DNA from 2 places in the Paenibacillus sp. FSL R10-2734 genome. Region 2 is predicted to be linked to the other one. Evidence: predicted binding sites of a transcription regulator. Region 2 holds the regulator's gene; the other holds the start of a gene.
The links. The regulator Rex, encoded in region 2, represses fermentation and respiration genes when NADH is low (regulators of the CRP and FNR family bind a similar motif). The targets are predictions, from matches to a motif close to TTGTGAAATATTTCACAA.
Positions count from the first base shown of each region.

Region 1 (5,598 bases), 2.0 Mb from region 2:
CTACTTTCATGGCAAAGCTAATGAGACCGCACTCGGCAGCGGTGGCGAAAGAAATATTTAAAATTGTGAACAATCTGAGGATATAGGTGAAAAAGACTTGTAATGTGATAAATATCACAATATAATCAGTTTATAAAGTGAAATAAATCACAACTAACCCATTGTTGATCAGATTCGATAATTGATCGGTCATGCAAGTCCAATTATATAACCCGATTGTCCATTTGAAGGAGGAAGAAATAATGAAAGTAGCTGTCATTGGATGTACCCATGCTGGAACTGCCGCAATTGTAAATACCGCTCAACTTTACCCGGATGCCGAGATCACTGTGTATGAGCGTAATGATAATATTTCCTTCTTATCCTGCGGAATTGCTTTATACGTTGGTGGAGTAGTTAAAGATCCACACGGGCTGTTCTATTCTTCCCCAGATAAGCTTGCAGAGCTTGGTGTAAAGACCAACATGCGCCATGAAGTGACCGAAGTGGATACGAAGTCCAAAACGCTTCGCATTCGTAATTTGACAACTGGACAGGAGTTCGCTGATACCTACGATAAGCTGATTATGACTACGGGTTCATGGCCGATTGTTCCGAAGCTGGAAGGACTTGAGCTGGAAGGTGTCTTACTTTGCAAGAACTATGACCATTCCAACACCATTATAGAAAAAGCTAAACAAGCAAACAAAATCACAGTCGTGGGCGCTGGTTATATCGGCGTTGAATTGGTGGAAGCCTTCCAAATGAACGGGAAGCAAGTCACACTGATCGATGGTGAGGATCGTATTCTGAATAAATATTTGGACCCAGAGTTCACTGCACCGATACAACAATCCTTTAAGGATCATGGAATTAAATTGGCTCTAAATGAGAAGGTCAGTGCTTTTGCTGGCGAAGGCGGTAAAGTTACCAAGGTTATCACAAGTGAAGGGGAGCATGAGACGGATCTTGTTATTCTCTGCATTGGCTTCCGTCCAAATACTGAACTCTTAAAGGGTCAAGTGGATATGCTGCCTAATGGTGCAATTTTGGTCAATGATTATATGCAGACTAGTTGCCCAGATGTGTATGCCGCTGGTGACAGCTGTGCGATTCATTACAACCCTACAGGTAAGCATGCGTATATTCCACTTGCCACAAATGCCGTACGGATGGGTACCTTGGTTGCACGTAACTTGGTGACAGAGACAATTCCTTATATGGGGACTCAAGGGACTTCGGGCATTAAAATTTATGAAGACAATATCGCTGCTACCGGTCTTACTGAAGAAGGAGCCAAGGCTGAGGGAATAGACGTAGAGACTACCATGATTATTGACAACTATCGTCCAGAATTCATGCCAACCTTCGAGCAGGTCCAATTAAAAGTAGTATTTGATCGCGCTACACGCCGTATTCTCGGAGCACAAATCATGTCCAAGATGGATCTGACCCAATCGATCAACACAGTGTCTGTATGTATTCAAAATAAAATGACGATTGACCAACTTGCCTTCATTGATTTCTTCTTCCAACCTCATTACAACAAGCCTTGGAACTTCCTGAATACAGTAGGTCTTCAATCGCTGCCGACAACAGTATCAAGTAAAGAAACCGTAACGGTGTAACGTAATTGCATAAGAATAATCAGGCGAATGAACCGAGGCTATTTATGGCTTCGGTTTTTTTGCGATGTGAAAAGTGGTACTATTTACCTTTAAAATAATTTGGATCCTATTCTGACATTTGTAATTATGTAAGCATCACGCTAAATTTGACATGTCAGTGAAAACTTTCACTTAGTTTTTCATTAAGTGATAATTATCACGTTAATGTGTTTTGTGACACGCTACAATGGTCATAAAGGAACAAATTTTAAGTAAATAGATGAAGGGGATAAGAATCATGGCTTATAATAAACCGCAGCAGATTGCCGCAGTAACAGTCGAGAACGGCATTAAAAAGGCTCACAATCCTTTAAGTACCGTACTTATTCTGGGCTTTCTGGGAGGAGCGTTTATTGCGCTCGGATTTTTACTGGATATTCGCGTCATTGCTGGCGCACCACAAGAATGGGGATCCATTGCTAACTTTATTGGGGCTGCAGTGTTCCCTGTTGGATTGATTTTGGTACTGCTCGCAGGAGGAGAACTACTGACAGGCAATATGATGGCCGTGCCGCTTGCTTTTATGGCCAAGAAGATATCTTTCTGGGAAGTTATCAAGAATCTCGTATTGATTACACTCAGCAATCTAGCTGGAGCTTTGTTTGTAGCTTATTTTTTCGGTCATGTGGTGGGTTTAACCGCAGACGGTGTGTATTTGGAGAAAGTAGTCGAAATGGCTGGACATAAGCTAGAGGCTGGATTCTTGCCAGCATTTGTTTCCGGTATCGGTTGTAACTGGCTCGTAGCTCTGGCGGTATGGCTCTCCTATGGGGCGGATAACTTCAGTGGCAAAATCCTCGGTATCTGGTTCCCGACTATGGCTTTTGTAGCTATCGGCTTCCAGCACGTTGTAGCCAACATGTTCTTAATCCCAGCTGCAATTTTTGAAGGGTATTTCTCATGGGGAGAATACTTCCAAAACTTTGTACCGGTATGGCTAGGCAATTTGACGGGCGGTGCGATATTTGTTGCGGCAGCCTATTGGATGGCTTACCTGCGTAAAGAGCCTGCGGCCATTCAATCCGTAGACAGTAAGTCCGGCAGCGCTGTGAAAAAACACGCCTAAACCTATCTTATAGAGCACTCCTTAGAATCATTCGAGGGGTGCTTTTTGCTGTATAGACAACACAAAATTCGCCGTGATGTAATCGAATTCGGGGGAACGAATTCGGATGCACGGCGAATTTTAGAAGGGGGAGTGTTTCTAGGCTCTATTACCCTGATTATGTAATAATGAATCACTTCGTTTTAATAAGTCTGCTTTACGGACGACAGCGGCAACTATAAAATATAAATAGACGCCCTGATCCATGGGGAACGGAGCCGCTTTTTTCTCAGCTACGGTAGAAGTTAGACCGAAATAAGAGGTAGAGTATACAGTGACTTTATCACGATGCAACGTCAATGTGTTTGCTTGCTCCAAGCCCTGTTTTGGGATGATACTGGATGGAATAATGACACATATATTACAGGGGATGTACACTACTTATGAAGTTTTTACAGGCTTATCCTAAAGAAGTTAAAATATTTTTAATCGCCAGCCTTATTAACGCAACGGGTAGTGCATTGATGTGGCCACTTGTCACGATGTATGTTTTTGATGAGCTTGGACGCAGCATGTCGGATGCTGGACTAGTGATTCTTATTCAATCGGTTGGAGGGATCGTGGGTCAATTACTCGGGGGCTCACTCTATCATAAGGTGGGTGTAAACCGGCTGATTGTCGGAGCGCTGGCCATGAATGCACTTGCGCTGTTCACTTTGCCAGCAGCAAGTAACAACTGGATTTTGTTTATGGCCGCAATGGGACTAGTAGGACTTTTTAATTCACTGTCATTACCTGCGATTCAGGCGTTTATCGGCTTTCGTTTTACGAAGCAGCGCGGAGAGCTGTTTAATGTTATTTATGTCGCCAATAATATTGGAGTAGCACTGGGTACGGCGTTAAGTGGTTTTCTGGCCGATATTTCTTATATGCTCAGCTTTGTGATGAACGGCGTAACTTCAGCGGTATTTGCGGTATTCTTTTTTGTATATCTCAAGAAAGTCGGAGGAGATTCTTCACAGGAGGTCGCAGAACACCAGAAGGCTGGTCCTGAGAAACAATCCACATGGAAGCTAATGGGGCATACACGGATTTATCTTTATATGGGGATTGCCTCCATGTTCCTGCTGTTAGGGAACTCTATTTGGAATACAGGAGTATCTCCATTCATTATTTCTGAAGGCTGGCCTAAGAAAACCTATGGTTTTCTCTGGACGCTGAACGGTATTCTTATCTTTGCGGCGCAGCCGCTCGTAACGGTGATTAAACGCTGGTTCGCGTCTACCTCAACGGCGCAAATGACAGTAAGTGCTCTATTTTATTTGGGTGGGTATGCTGTTCTTCTATGGATGCCGACCTATTCAGGGCTAGTGCTTGGGATGGTACTCGCTACGCTTGGGGAAATGCTGATATCTCCAGCCATGCCTTCCTTTATTTCGGATCATGCGGGACGCAGTGCCCCATTCTATTTAGGGCTAAGTGGAGGCATGGGGGCAGTCGGCAGGGTGATTGGACCCTATTTAATGGGTAGGTTATACGATAGCGGGGGCTTAGCGCCTACCGCATGGTTGGCATGTGCGATGGCGCTGCTGTCCGTAGGATTCTTCCTCGTTCATGCGTATATTAATCGCCGAGGCAATTCGCTGGAGCGGACTACAGGGTAGTTATGCATGGTGGATTTAGTTGATCTGCTGTGAATTCTATAGAGGTGCGAGGCAAGGGGTGTACATCTTTATGAAACTAAGCAATAGGGATAGGTTTATAATAAGGCTCTCAGAGATCAAAGATGTGCGGGAACTGATTCATCTGGACCATATGATCTGGACGGAGGACACTAGCCCGGGGCCATTAATGTGGCGTTCCCAAGAGGATTATCTACTGAATGCTCCCCCGGGTTCGCAGCTAGTAGCGCTACAGGATGACAAGCTGTGCGGATATGTTGGGTTTGGCTGTCCTAGTCGAATGGAGAGTAATAGGCATGTGTGTGAAGTCAATATTGCGGTTCATCCGGATTATCAACGTTTAGGTATTGGCCGACAGCTCATGGAGGCCATTAAGGAACATGCTGCGGGGCATGCCATTCGTAAGCTTCGTCTACGCGTATTATCCTGTAATGAATCAGCGCTATCTTTTTATCGTAAATGCGGTTTTGTGGAAGAGGGACGTCTGCGGGAGGAGTTTTATCTTGGCGGCCGTTACGTGGATGAGATATTTATGTACTGCATGCTGACAGGAGGCAAAGGATATGGAGATCATCTCGCTTAATGTGGGGCGGCCGGTAACGGTGGATTATCGGGGCAAGCCTTTGGAGACTGGGATTTATAAAATGCCTGTAGAGGGATCAATTCAACTACAAGTGAGCGGATTTGATGGAGATGGCCAAGCAGATCTTAAACATCATGGGGGCCCTGATAAGGCAGTTTGTGCCTATCCCATCGAGCATTATGCCTACTGGGAGAAGCAGCTTGGGAAGAAGCTCGAATACTCAGCCTTCGGAGAAAATATAACAACAGCGGGGCTTCTGGAGACAGAGGTATGCATTGGCGACGTGTACGAAATAGGCACTACTTTGCTGCAGGTGAGCCAGCCACGATATCCTTGCTTCAAAATCTCACAAAAGCACGGGCCTGCGGATTTACCAGCTCAAGTGCTGGATACCAGATACAGTGGGTTTTACTTGCGTGTGCTTCGTGAAGGAAAGATTTCAACCGGAGATGCAATTGTCAAAAAAGAAAATGGAGCTGGTAATGCGCCCGTGGCGCATGTACTGCATTTAATGCAGGCTGGTCTTCAAGAGGAAGCTGCTCTGGCAGAACTTGTGGAGCTGGACGTTCTCTCTGCCGTAGTTCGGAACAAGTTTAGGAAACAACTAGGTATGCCAGAGAGTTAGACCCTGTCTGGGACAGC
Region 1 is NZ_CP150170.1:988,250-993,847, forward strand. Features, by position in the region: gene NSS67_RS04490 (FAD-dependent oxidoreductase) at 243-1,607, shown strand; gene NSS67_RS04495 (formate/nitrite transporter family protein) at 1,885-2,712, shown strand; gene NSS67_RS04500 (hypothetical protein) at 2,851-3,051, opposite strand; gene NSS67_RS04505 (MFS transporter) at 3,135-4,355, shown strand; gene NSS67_RS04510 (GNAT family N-acetyltransferase) at 4,426-4,956, shown strand; gene NSS67_RS04515 (MOSC domain-containing protein) at 4,937-5,581, shown strand.
Region 1: the regulator Rex is predicted to act here: its motif matches at 1,763-1,780, upstream of NSS67_RS04495 (formate/nitrite transporter family protein).

Region 2 (13,158 bases):
CGAAGCGGATGGGCTGGCACTCAGCTCACGTAATGTTTTCTTATCTTCAGAGGAGCGCAGTCAGGCTTTGGTGTTATCCCGTTCTCTTCGAGAAGCGCGTCAGTCCATCGAAGAAGGTAAGGTAAGAACGGCTGCTGAAGTGCGGGAAATCTTAAACACGGTTATTTCCAGCTCACCTTTAGCGGTGATCGATTATGCGGAGATCCTAACGTTCCCTGATCTTGAAGGGTTGAACGATGAGGTTGTTTTATCGGAAGTGAATGGGGAAATTATTATAGCGCTTGCCGTGAAGTTTGGCAGAACACGCTTAATTGACAATAATGTATTTATTCCAAAGGAGGTTGCCGCTCTTGTTTAGACATATGATGAAATCCAAAATTCACCGCGCGACGGTGACAGAAGCGAATTTGAATTATGTGGGTAGTATTACCATTGATGAGAATTTAATGGAAGCGGCAGATATTCTTGAGAATGAAAAAGTGCAGATCGTGGATAACAATAATGGTTCACGGTTAGAAACCTATGTCATTCCTGGGCCTCGCGGTAGTGGAGTGATCTGTCTAAATGGTGCGGCCGCTCGTCTTGTTCATCCAGGAGATACAGTCATTATCATTTCGTATGCGATGTTGTCCTCTGAAGAACTGAAGTCCCATAAGCCAACAGTGGTATTCGTGGATGAAAATAACAAACCCGTGAAGCTGGCAGATCATGAATTGCATGCTACAATCGCTTAAATATAATGAACATACGCCATGTAATGAATGGCAGGGATGAAAGTCCCCGATCTCGCAGAAAATGAAGTCAGGCAAGCTGAACTGATTTCATCTTCAGTAAGAGGGGGATAGCCCATGTTTCAACATTTGTTTGCTGAAATGAACAAGGTGCTTCAGGAAATCGTTACAGATTACCCTACAGCGGAGGGTGCCCGCCGGAATGAGCTTTTATGCAATTATAATATGCTGCATAGACTAAGCGATAAAGTGATGGACGAATGGCTGGCTTTTGCTGAGAAGCTTAGTCACTTTCGCGAGAGTGTGGATTTTACGTCGGTGGTCGAAGAGGAATTGCCAGAGCAGGAAGCACCCGAGCTGTGTATGGATACTTTTGTAAGAGGTCAGGGTTATTATAAGCTCTTGATGTATGGAAAATGTATTGAACAGTTTAAGGAAGTTATCCTGCAATATCCGGATAGTTTGGCCGCCCGATTATATTTAGCCATTTCTTACCTACAGGAAGGGGATGGGGAAACAGCTTGGGGTCATCTGAACCATATGCTTAGTTTGATACGGGAAAATAAGCTGAAAGCAATGGTTTACAATGCTTTAGGCTGCATACGAGCATCTCAGGAACGTTTCAATGAAGCGCAGGAGCTGTTCGGCCTTTCTTTGCAGCTTGACCCGGCACTTCCTGAGCCAACCGTTAATTTGGAGGTTTGCCGCCGCCGAGGAGGAAAGCTTCATTTCGGAAATCAGCTCGTTTCTTTGTTGTAAAATATTTTTTAATTCCGCACTTTCATTCAAGCGATGCATCCCCTAAACCAGTGGTGTGCATCGCCTTTTTTCGCAACTTCTGTTATGCTGATTAAGAGTCTCAATTGAAAGGGAATAGAATTATAATGAAATTTGCCGTGCTTGATTTTGAAACAACGGGAACCCAATCCGTGGGTGAAATTATCCAGGTTGGCCTTGCAATTATAGAAGAAGACCGGTCCATCTCCCGGGTATATGGTTCCTACGTCAAGCCCGGAACGCCGATACCTCCTTTTATAACTGGTCTGACGGGGATTACCGACGATGATGTAAAGGATGCGCCTGAGCTGGATGAGATGATGATGGAGCTTGTTCCGCTGTTGGATGATGTTGTGCTTGTAGGGCATAATGTCGCATTCGATTTCCATTTTTTGCAAAATGCTTTAGATCGATGTGGATATCTGCCATTTCAAGGACGGATTTTGGATACGATTGATTTTCTGAAAATCTGCTTTCCTTCTCTCACATCCTATCAACTAGGATCGGTCAGTTCCCATTTTGGAGTGACACATGATCGCCCACATCAGGCAGACAGTGATGCACTTGCAACTGCTCTTGTATTGCTGAAATGTCTGGAGGAGCTCTACGATTTGCCTCTGCTGATCATCCAGAGACTTTGTGAGCTGTTTACCGAAGAGGATAGTGATTTAGGTTGGTATTTTGATGGTCTACTGCGTGAACGGGAAGCGGAGACGCTTCAGCCCGAAGGTGATCTGACTTTCTATCGTCAATTAGCGCTTGCTGTGGGAGACTGGAATGAGTTAGCTTCTCCTAGGGATGGGCATGGTGAGAATCCGTTAGAGAATTTATCTTTTACAGATTATATGGATGAAGTAACTAAACGGCTTAAAGACACTTTACCGCAGTATGAAAGCCGAGAAGCTCAGGATATTATGATCAATGATGTGATGACGGCACTTGCTGAAGACAAACATCTTCTGATCGAAGCAGGAACAGGAACCGGCAAATCGCTTGGTTATTTGTTGCCTGCTATTTATCAAAGCGTTCGCACCGATCAAAAGGTCATGGTCAGCACTCATACCATTAATTTGCAGGACCAATTACGGGAGCGAGATATTCCTTTGTTAACGCAGGTAGTTCCTTTTCCATTTAAAGCTGCGATTTTTAAAGGTAGAGGACATTATTTGTGTCTGCGTAAGTTTGAACATAAAATTAACAAAAAGGACTTTATAAGCCCAAGGGAAGACGCGCTTACTGCGGCTCAGATGATCGTATGGCTGACTCAAAGTGAATCTGGAGATGATGAAGAGCTCAATTTAAGCGGTCGAGGCGGTGATTTCTGGGAGACGGTTGCAAGTGATACCGATTCCTGTCTAGGCCGTTCGTGTCCATGGTTCCGCAAATGTTATTATCACCGGGCTAAGCACGAAGCGGGTATTGCTGACGTGGTCATTACGAACCATTCTAAGCTGTTCGCGGATGTTAAGGCGGGTCATCAGTTGCTCCCAGCTTATGAGCATCTTGTGATTGATGAGGCCCATCATCTGGAGGATGTAGCTGGCAAGCATTTAGGTATGCATATGAAGCATTTCACGGTGGCGCATACGCTATCGCGTCTTTACAAAGATAGTCGAAACGGCCAGCTTCCTACTCTTCGCCAAATGCTTCAGTCATCAGGCAGCGAGGAAGCTTCTGAATGGAGCGGAGTCATTGATAGAATCTATCCAGATCTGCTTACCATAAAAGAAACCTGGGATCTACTTAGTGACAAACTGTTCAGCCTTTTGCCGGAACGCAGTGATGCAGCGGCGGGAGAAGCTGGACAATTAGTTATGCGTTTACTTCCTGCTCGGAAACCGAAAGATTGGGATGAATTGGTTGCTTTAGAGAATACTATAAATCTGACATTAAGTGAAATTATCCGTAAGGGTGATAAAATGCTTAATGAGATGCGCGATCAAGAAGGCCAATCATCATCAGACAGTCTAGTTACCGATATTAGCGGCTTATTCAAGGATTTAGCTTCTATACGTGAGCAAATACGGTTTTTTATGGGATTAAACGACGAGAATGTAGTATATTGGCTGGAGGCGAATGGAAATTATCGCAGCAAATCGCTACAGATGTATGCCGTCCCTGTTGATGTAAGTACCCAGCTTAAGGATCTCTTCTTCGATAAGAAGAAAAGTATCGTGTTAACCTCAGCGACGCTCTCAGTCGATAAATCTTTTCAGTTTATGATTGATAATCTAGGATTAAATGAGGCTGCCGAAGAAGGGCGACTGATGACATCGCTACTACCTTCACCATTTAAATATCGGGAACAGGCACTGCTGGTTATTCCGCGTGATTTTCCTAGTGTGAAGGGTAGTGTGGGAGATGCACGTTTTGTGGATACACTCGTTCAGTCGCTAGCGGAAACGGCGGTAACAACCCGCGGGCGGATGCTTGTCCTGTTTACCTCTTACAAGATGCTGCGCCAGGTTTATGATCCTCTGAAAGAGGCTCTAGCCTCACAGGAGATTACGGTGCTAGGTCAAGGTGTGGAAGGGGGCAGCCGCAGCAAGCTTATCCGCCGTTTTCAGGACAGTGCAGCCTCAGTTCTGCTAGGAACAAGCAGCTTCTGGGAGGGTGTAGATATTCCGGGTGAAGCGCTAACCTGTTTGGCCATCGTGAGGCTCCCATTCCAACCGCCGAATCATCCACTAGCGGAAGCGAAGTCGGAGTTATTGCAAGCCCAGAAAAAGAATCCGTTCATGAAGTTGTCTGTTCCTCAGGCAGTTATTCGCTTTAAGCAAGGATTCGGAAGACTGGTACGGACAGCGCAGGATCGGGGTATTGTTATTGTTTATGACACAAGGGTTATAGAATCTCACTATGGGAAGTATTTCCTTTATTCACTGCCTGGCCCGAAAATGGAGCATATGCTAACGGATCAAATGGTTCCTCGTATAGCAGAGTGGTTGGAGGACGGAGGCGTTTCCCGAAACGTATAACTTCAGTTTGTGATCACTCTACAAATGAAGGGCGGTATAAGAATTAAGAATACCGCTCTTCATTGAGACGAGGTACGGAATTTTTGTTAGGATTTGAAAAAAAGTAATAACTAATTTAGGAGGCATATTATGAAATCGGATAAAATATCAGAAGCTGTCGTTCGCAGACTTCCTGTGTACTTGCGTTTTTTAAATGATCTTCAGAATCGTGAAATATTAACCGTTTCCTCTCAGGAGCTTGGTCAAAAGCTTGATCTAAATCCCGCTCAAATCCGTAAAGATTTGGCTTATTTCGGTGATTTCGGAAGAAAAGGTATTGGTTATGATGTTGCTTATCTTATAGAAAAAATTCGTCATATCTTGAAGCTTGATCAACAGCTGAATGTGGCTTTGGTAGGAGCAGGTAATCTTGGTCATGCCTTGTCTAATTACAACGCATATTTGAAGGATACCATGAAGATTACTGCTATATTTGACTCCTATGCCCCTAAGGTTGGGCGGAAAATCAACTCACTGACTGTGCAACCAATGGAGGAGCTGGCAAAGACGGTCCGCGAGCAAGGTATTCGAATTGGGATTATTACAGTGCCTAATTCAGAAGCGCAGAATGTTGCGGATATTCTCATTGAAGCAGGAATTGAGGCGATTTTGAATTTTGCGCCAGTGATTCTAAAAACACCACCGAATATCCGGGTTCATGCGGCCGATTTTACAACGGATTTGCAAAGCCTTGCTTATTACCTGAAAGACGGAAAGGAAGAAAGTAGAAATGAAGAGCAATAAAACTATAATCAAGGGCGGGCGTTTTCTAATTCCGGGAACGGATGAGCCGGTTCTGAGCGGATATATGACTATTGAAGATGATTTGATCACTTACATAGGAAAAGAAGAGCCTTTGATTGAAGATGGTGTGCAAGTGGTTGATGGCAGTCGTCTACTGTTCATGCCAGGTCTTGTAAACACACACGGCCATGCCGCAATGTCGTTACTACGTGGTTATGGAGACGATTTAGCACTTCAGGTGTGGCTTCAGGAGAAGATGTGGCCGATGGAGGAAAAGTTCACCGGAGAAGATGTATACTGGGGAACCTCCTTGTCTGTACTAGAAATGCTAAAGGGTGGGACTACAACCTTCTTGGATATGTATGATCATATGGACCGAGTAGCTGAGGTAGTCGAATTGTCAGGTATCCGTTCCGTACTGATGCGCGGCGTAATAGGCCTATGTCCAGAGGAAGTACAGAATCATAAGCTTGCGGAAGCGATTTCTTTTGCACGTAACTGGCATGGGAAGGCTGACGGCAGAATTACGACGATGATCTCACCACACGCCCCATATACCTGCCCACCGGACTTTTTTGTTAAGTTTGTACAGGCGGCACATGATTTGGATTTACCGATGCATACCCATATGTCCGAAACGAAACGTGAAGTGGAGCAGAATGTGGTGGATTATGGACTGCGTCCTGTAGCGCATCTTGAGAAGCTTGGAATGTTCACACGGCCGTCTATTGTTGCTCATGGCGTTCATTTGAATGATGAAGAGATCGAGATTCTGGCTCGTCATAATGTAGGTGTGTCACATAACCCAGGGAGTAACCTTAAACTGGCCAGTGGAGTGGCTAGAGTGCCGGATCTTCTAAAAGCTGGAGTGAAGGTGTCTCTGGGTACAGATGGCGCGGCAAGTAATAACAACTTGGATATGTTTGAAGAAATGCGTCTTGCAGCGCTCATCCATAAAGGTGTAAGCGGTGATCCTACGGCTGTTCCAGCTCCTGAAGCGCTGCGTATGGCTACGGAGTATGGCGCAAAGTCTATCTTTTTAAATGATGTGGGTAGACTCGCTGTAGGCATGAAAGCTGACTTTATCGCCATTGATATAGACCAGCCGCATTTGCTGCCACACACAGATCTGTTGTCTCATGCTGTATACTCTGCCAGTGCCAAGGATGTTGAGCATGTATGGGTGAACGGTAAACAAGTAGTGAAACAGGGACAATGCGTAACGCTAGATGAGGAAGCTATCCGTCGTAAGGCACAAGAATCCTTTGATGGTCTGCTCAAGCGCTAGTCTATAATAATAGTGAATAACTGAAAGGCTGTGACTTCTGCGTTTGCAAAAGTTACGGCCTTTTGTGTAAATATAGGAATTTATGACTAGATAATGTTGGATGGATATGAAACTTTGGATAAACATACGGGTGTGTTATATAATCAAAAAAGATATATTACTAGAAAGGGAGCTGCACCTTGAAGAAAAGGAAAAAATGGATCCTCCTGGGATCAGTTCTGATTCTGCTCCTTCTGTTTGGACTTATCCAGTTCTATGCTTATATTATGAAAGATCAATGGAACGAGCGAGATATCGCTAAGGGTGTCGCCAAAACCAGTGCTGGTCTGACAGAGGTAACTAAAGCACAGAAATCCGTGTGGGATGAAAATGGGGTGTACTGGGTCTTAACAGGGAAGAATGAAGCCGGGACCGAGTTGATGGTATGGGTACGCTTTACTGTAGATGGGAAGTTTGCTGAGGGTGCCGATGCAGTTTATGCTGAGGAACTGAGTAAAGGGACCTCTGAAGCGAAGATGCGAAGCATTATAAAAGCCGATCTTCCGGACATTACCATTGAGCGATTGTTGCCGGGGGTATATAACGGAGAATATGCTTGGCAGCTTTTTTATAAACAAAGCGGTCGGTATTATTATCAATTTTATCGCTTCTCAGATGGGGCACGATTGGGTGAAGGATACAGTTTGCCTAGCCGCTAAGAGTGAGAAAAGTACTTTAGGAGAACAAGCGGACTATTTATGGTTCGCTTTTTTTCGTTCCAACGGCATACTGAATGATATACTTATAGTGTATAGAATGTGTTATACTATAAGGGCGGGTTTTAATATTATGATTTAAAAATACATGAAAAAGTAGGCCTGTTAATGATGAATAACGGCCCTTTTTTGTCGAAATAAATCAATATATTTTATGAAATGGAAACAATTAAAAAATAAAATTTTAAATATCTTCACACTTTTTTTCAATTTCGTATATACACCTATGATATACTACTGTTTGTAATTAGAAAGGCATTAACAGAACATTAGGCTCTGATGAGCTCTGAACTAGCTATGATTATTGATCATTCTGTTTACATTTTGTCATCTTTGAGAGGAGGACGTTTCTTGAAACTACGTCTAGTACCTGTACTGATAACGTCTCTACTGTCGGCTACTGTATTGTTTGGAGGATTCTTTTTATATCGTCAGTTTGCTTTACAGGAACCACTTCAAAAGATTGTATCCGGATATGATGGAGTAAATGATTCACATATTAGTATTAACCGCGATGAGGTCACATTGAAACTTGATTTGCAGCCAGGCACGAATTTACGCGATCTGGTAACGTATGTTTCCAAAGAAGGGAAATCCGTGATTGATGGACGTAAGCTTAAACTGGATGTGGAGCAAAATTCAAGTGAACTACTGGATGATTACTGGGATAAAGCGATGTTCTCTGTAGCTGAAGCCATGGAGAGCCGTAAATATACGATTATACCTACTGAACTTGATAGATTGAAAGAGCAAAATTCGGAATATAAAAATGTGATAGCATCTACTGAAATCGACGACAACAATGTGTACGTAAGCTTGAGTAATGGGAAAGAAAGTAAATTTATTATTTTGCCGCGAAAACCTGCGACCTTGGGGGTATGGAATAATGCCTAAGTACCTTAAAGAAATTTTACTCGGATTTATTCCTGTACTGTTTATTTTCATGGCATATCTAGGTATTAATATATTCCCGATTGTTATAGCAGCTGGAATGCTTACTGCATTACTTATAATTGCTCATTTACGTGGTGGGCTTACCGTGAACGCTGGTGCAGATAAGAAACGCAAAAAGGTAGGACCTTCAAAGCTCACTTTCGAAGAAATTGGTGGGCAAGACAATGCGAAGCAAGAGCTTCGTGAAGCACTCGATTTTTTGATCCGGCATGAGGAGATTAGTAAATTTGGGATTCGGCCTCTGAAGGGGATCCTGCTTACGGGTCCTCCAGGAACAGGTAAGACACTTATGGCACGGGCTGCAGCTCATTACACAAACTCCGTATTTGTTGCTGCATCAGGTAGTGAGTTTGTAGAAATGTATGTAGGTGTCGGGGCCGGTCGAATTCGCGATTTGTTCAAGGATGCTCGTAACCGTGCTGTTAAGGAGAACAAACAAAGCGCTATTATTTTCATTGATGAAATTGATGTAATTGGCGGTAAGCGTGAAGGCGGACAGCAGCGTGAATATGATCAGACCTTGAATCAGCTGTTGACTGAGATGGACGGCATTTATAATAACGAAACACCGCGTATTTTACTGGTAGCTGCAACAAACCGAAAAGAAATGCTTGATTCGGCATTGCTACGTCCTGGACGGTTTGATCGTCATATTCAGGTGGACATGCCTGATAAAAAGGGCCGTAAATCGATTCTCGAATTGCATGCTAAAAATAAACCACTTCATGCTGATGTGAGCCTAGACAAAATCGCGGAAGAAGCCTATGGATTTTCCGGTGCTCAGCTCGAAAGTGTCATGAATGAGGCTGCGATTTATATGATGCGTGAGGACTTGACGGAAGTTGAGCAGCGGCATCTGTCGATGGCAATTGACAAGGTAATGATGGGTGAGAAAACAGATAGAGAAACAAATCACGAAGAGAAAAAGAGGGTCGCTATTCATGAATTGGGACATGCCATTATGGCAGAGCTCCTTCGTCCCGGAAGCGTAAGTCAGGTTACACTGACCCCGCGTGGACAAGCCCTTGGATATGTGCGTCATAATCCTCAACAAGAGCAGTATTTGTACACCAAAGATTATTTGGAAGATCAGATTATGATCGCTCTTGGCGGAGCGGCGGCTGAAGAAATGTATTATGGCGGACGAAGCACTGGTTCACGCGGGGACTTCGATCAGGCACTGAATATTGTGGAAACGATGATGAAATCGGGTCTAACCTCACTTGGTATTGCTAAGCTGGAAATGGTTACCACTGAAGAGCTTATGAAGGAAAATAGTAAGATATTGGATGAGTTGATGACTCGCACACATGAGCATCTTGAAAAGCAACGAAATGTATTTGATTACTCTCTTGACATTTTAATGAAGGAAGAAGTGCTCTCTGGAGAGCAATTTCGATGTCAATTTCGTGACAGCGTCCTTTTACCAGCATAAATATTTATGCTGGTTATTTTTTTTTACTTTTCAGGCATGCTAAGATATCATTATATGTCGGGCTTTATAAATATTTGCGACAGACAAGGTACAATACAAAAGTATAGATACCTGAAAGGATGGAGACTTTTTTATGAATTTCAAAAAAATAGGTGTCATCGGCGGTGGCACAATGGGACAAGGTATTGCTGAAATGCTAGCTGCCAAAGGTCTGGATGTATTACTGGTGGAGAAAACCGCAGAGAAACTGGACTACTCTTACGAAATGATCGAGACAAGTCTAGATAAGCAGCTGGAGAAGTGGGCAATTACTCAAGCAGAGAAGAAGCTAATTCTTAGCCGCATTCAAAAAGTGACACATTTCGCGGAGCTCAGCTCTTGTGACATGGTCATCGAAACTATTGTTGAGGATTTGGAAGAAAAGAAAAAGATTTTAAATCAATTGGATCAAGTATGTCCAAACAACATTATTCTTGCTAGTAACACGTCGACACTCAGCTTGACTGAGCTTGCTAGTTCTACAATGTATCCGGAACGCGTGATCGGTATGCATTTCATATATCCTGTAGCTAAAGTGGATCTTGTAGAAATCGTACGTGGTCTGAAAACTTCAGACGCTACTTTTGAAGATACAAAGTCCTTTGTGGATGAAATTGTTGAGAAAAAAGGTGTAATGATTTACGAATCCCCAGGATTTGTGACTTCACGCCTCATTTGCTTGCTTATCAATGAAGCTATGCATGTGCTGCAAGAGGGTGTTGCCTCTGCACAGGATATTGATGACGCTATGCGTATCGGATATCAATTCCAATACGGACCGCTTGAAATGGCTGACAGATTCGGCTTGGATTCGGTTCTTGCAGCGCTTGAAAATATGTTCCGTGAATATGGCGAACTGAAGTACCGCCCTTCTACAATTCTCAAGAAGATGGTACGTGCAGGACAACTGGGTATGAAATCAGGAGAAGGCTTCTTCAAGTACGACAAGGATGGTGACCGTGTATGAATATTCTAGTTATTAACTCAGGTAGTTCTTCTTTGAAATATCAGCTGTACAATATGGACGATGAATCGGTTTTGGCTAAAGGTTTGGTAGAACGTATTGGAATGGATTCCTCCATTCTGAATCATAAACCGACTGGTAAAGCAGAAGTGACAGAAGTAAGCGAAATTCTGGAACATAATACAGCGATCCGTAAAGTCCTTGCTTGTCTTACAGACAAAGAGCATGGTGTGATTGAATCCATTAATGAAATTAACGCTGTAGGTCACCGTGTAGTGCATGGTGGTGAGTTCTTCAACGCTTCCGCGCTTGTTGACGCTGATGCAAAGACTAAAATTCGTCAATTGATTGACCTTGCACCACTGCATAACCCAGCAGCAATGATGGGGATTAATGCAACCGAAGTAAATATGCCAGGTGTACCGCAGGTTGTTGTATTCGATACTGCATTCCACCAAACAATGCCTGAAAAAGCTTATATGTACGCTATTCCTAGAGTGCTGTACAATAAATATAAAGTTCGTCGTTATGGCGCACATGGTACATCACATGACTTCGTAAGCAAGGCTGCTGCGGAGTACTTGGAGCGTCCGCTGGAAGACCTGAGGATCATTACTTGCCATATCGGTAACGGTGGTAGTGTAACAGCAGTTCAAGGTGGAGTATCCGTGGATACTTCCATGGGTATGACCCCTCTGGAAGGATTGATGATGGGTACTCGTAGTGGTGATCTCGACCCAGCGATTGTCCCTTATGTAATGAACAAGGAAGAATTGTCCGTAGGCGAAGTTAACTCCATGTTGAATAAACATAGTGGTCTCTTAGCAATTTCGGGCGTAAGCAGTGACATGCGTGATATTATTGATGGTATGGAAAAAGGTGAGCCTAATTCCACGCTAGCTTTTGAAATGTATGAGTACCGCTTGCGCAAGTATATCGGTTCATATACAGCTGCCATGAACGGTGTAGATGCGATCGTATTTACTGCCGGTGTTGGTGAAAATGCTTCATTACTTCGTGAGAAACTGCTAAATAACCTTACTTTCTTGGGTATTGAGTTGGATGCTGAAGCTAACAAAGTTCGTTCCGGCGATCCACGTCGTATCTCTACGGTAGATTCCAAGGTACAAGTGCTAGTAGTTCCGACAAACGAAGAACTTGTCATTGCACGTGATACACACCGTATTGTGCAAGGAATTAACTGCTAAATTAGAGGAGAGATTGAAGGCATGGCTAACAAGAGTGTAATTAAGAACGTGAATGAACATGTTGGAGAGAGTGTTGTTATTGGCTGTTGGGTAAACAACAAGCGCTCCAGTGGTAAAATTCAGTTCCTGCAGCTTCGCGATGGTACAGGTTATATTCAGGGAGTTGTAGTGAAATCAGAAGTGCCTGAAGAGGTATGGGATGCAGCTAAGAGCCTCACACAGGAAAGCTCTTTGTATGTGACCGGAATTATTCGCGAGGAACCTCGCAGTCAATCTGGTTTTGAAATGACTGTAACTGGAATTGAAGTTCTGCATCTTACAGAGAATTATCCGATTACTCCGAAAGAGCATGGCGTAGATTTCTTGATGGATCACCGTCACCTCTGGCTACGTGCCTCGAAGCAACGGGCTGTTCTGGTAATTCGTGCAGAAATTATTCGTGCAATCCAACAGTTCTTCAACGAGAGTGGATTTACAAAGGTGGATCCTCCGATTCTGACGCCAACGTCAGCAGAAGGAACTACTAACTTGTTCCACACTAAGTACTTCGATGAGGACGCCTATTTGACACAAAGTGGACAGTTGTACATGGAAGCTGCGGCAATGGCACTTGGCCGTGTGTATTCCTTTGGACCAACTTTCCGTGCAGAGAAATCGAAGACTCGTCGCCACTTAATCGAGTTCTGGATGATCGAGCCAGAAATGGCCTTTACAGATCACGAAGAAAGCTTGAAGGTTCAGGAAGAGTTTATTAGCTTCGTAGTGCAATCCGTATTGAAGAATTGCCGTGCTGAGCTGGAAGCGGTAGGACGCGATATTTCCAAGCTGGAGAATATCAAAGCACCATTCCCGCGTATTACTTATGACGAGGCGATCAAGTTCTTAAACGATAAAGGCTTTGAGGATATTGCTTGGGGTGATGATTTCGGTGCACCTCATGAAACAGCTATCGCAGAAGCATACGATAAACCTGTATTTATTACTCATTACCCTGCTTCTTTCAAAGCGTTCTACATGAAGCCAGATCCAAATCGTCCGGAGGTTGTACTGTGTGCGGATATGATCGCTCCAGAAGGCTATGGAGAGATTATTGGTGGTTCACAGCGGATCGATGATCCTGCACTGCTTGAAGAGCGTTACAAAGAGCACAATCTTTCGATGGATGCTTACAAATGGTACATGGATCTGCGTACTTACGGATCTGTACCTCACTCTGGTTTTGGACTTGGGCTTGAGCGTACTGTAG
Region 2 is NZ_CP150170.1:2,953,605-2,966,762, forward strand. Features, by position in the region: gene panC (pantoate--beta-alanine ligase) at 1-358, shown strand, start outside; gene panD (aspartate 1-decarboxylase) at 351-734, shown strand; gene NSS67_RS12880 (hypothetical protein) at 849-1,490, shown strand; gene dinG (ATP-dependent DNA helicase DinG) at 1,616-4,486, shown strand; gene NSS67_RS12890 (redox-sensing transcriptional repressor Rex) at 4,616-5,269, shown strand; gene NSS67_RS12895 (amidohydrolase) at 5,256-6,557, shown strand; gene NSS67_RS12900 (DUF5590 domain-containing protein) at 6,737-7,255, shown strand; gene NSS67_RS12905 (hypothetical protein) at 7,664-8,206, shown strand; gene NSS67_RS12910 (AAA family ATPase) at 8,199-9,701, shown strand; gene NSS67_RS12915 (3-hydroxyacyl-CoA dehydrogenase NAD-binding domain-containing protein) at 9,835-10,707, shown strand; gene NSS67_RS12920 (acetate kinase) at 10,704-11,912, shown strand; gene asnS (asparagine--tRNA ligase) at 11,934-13,158, shown strand, end outside.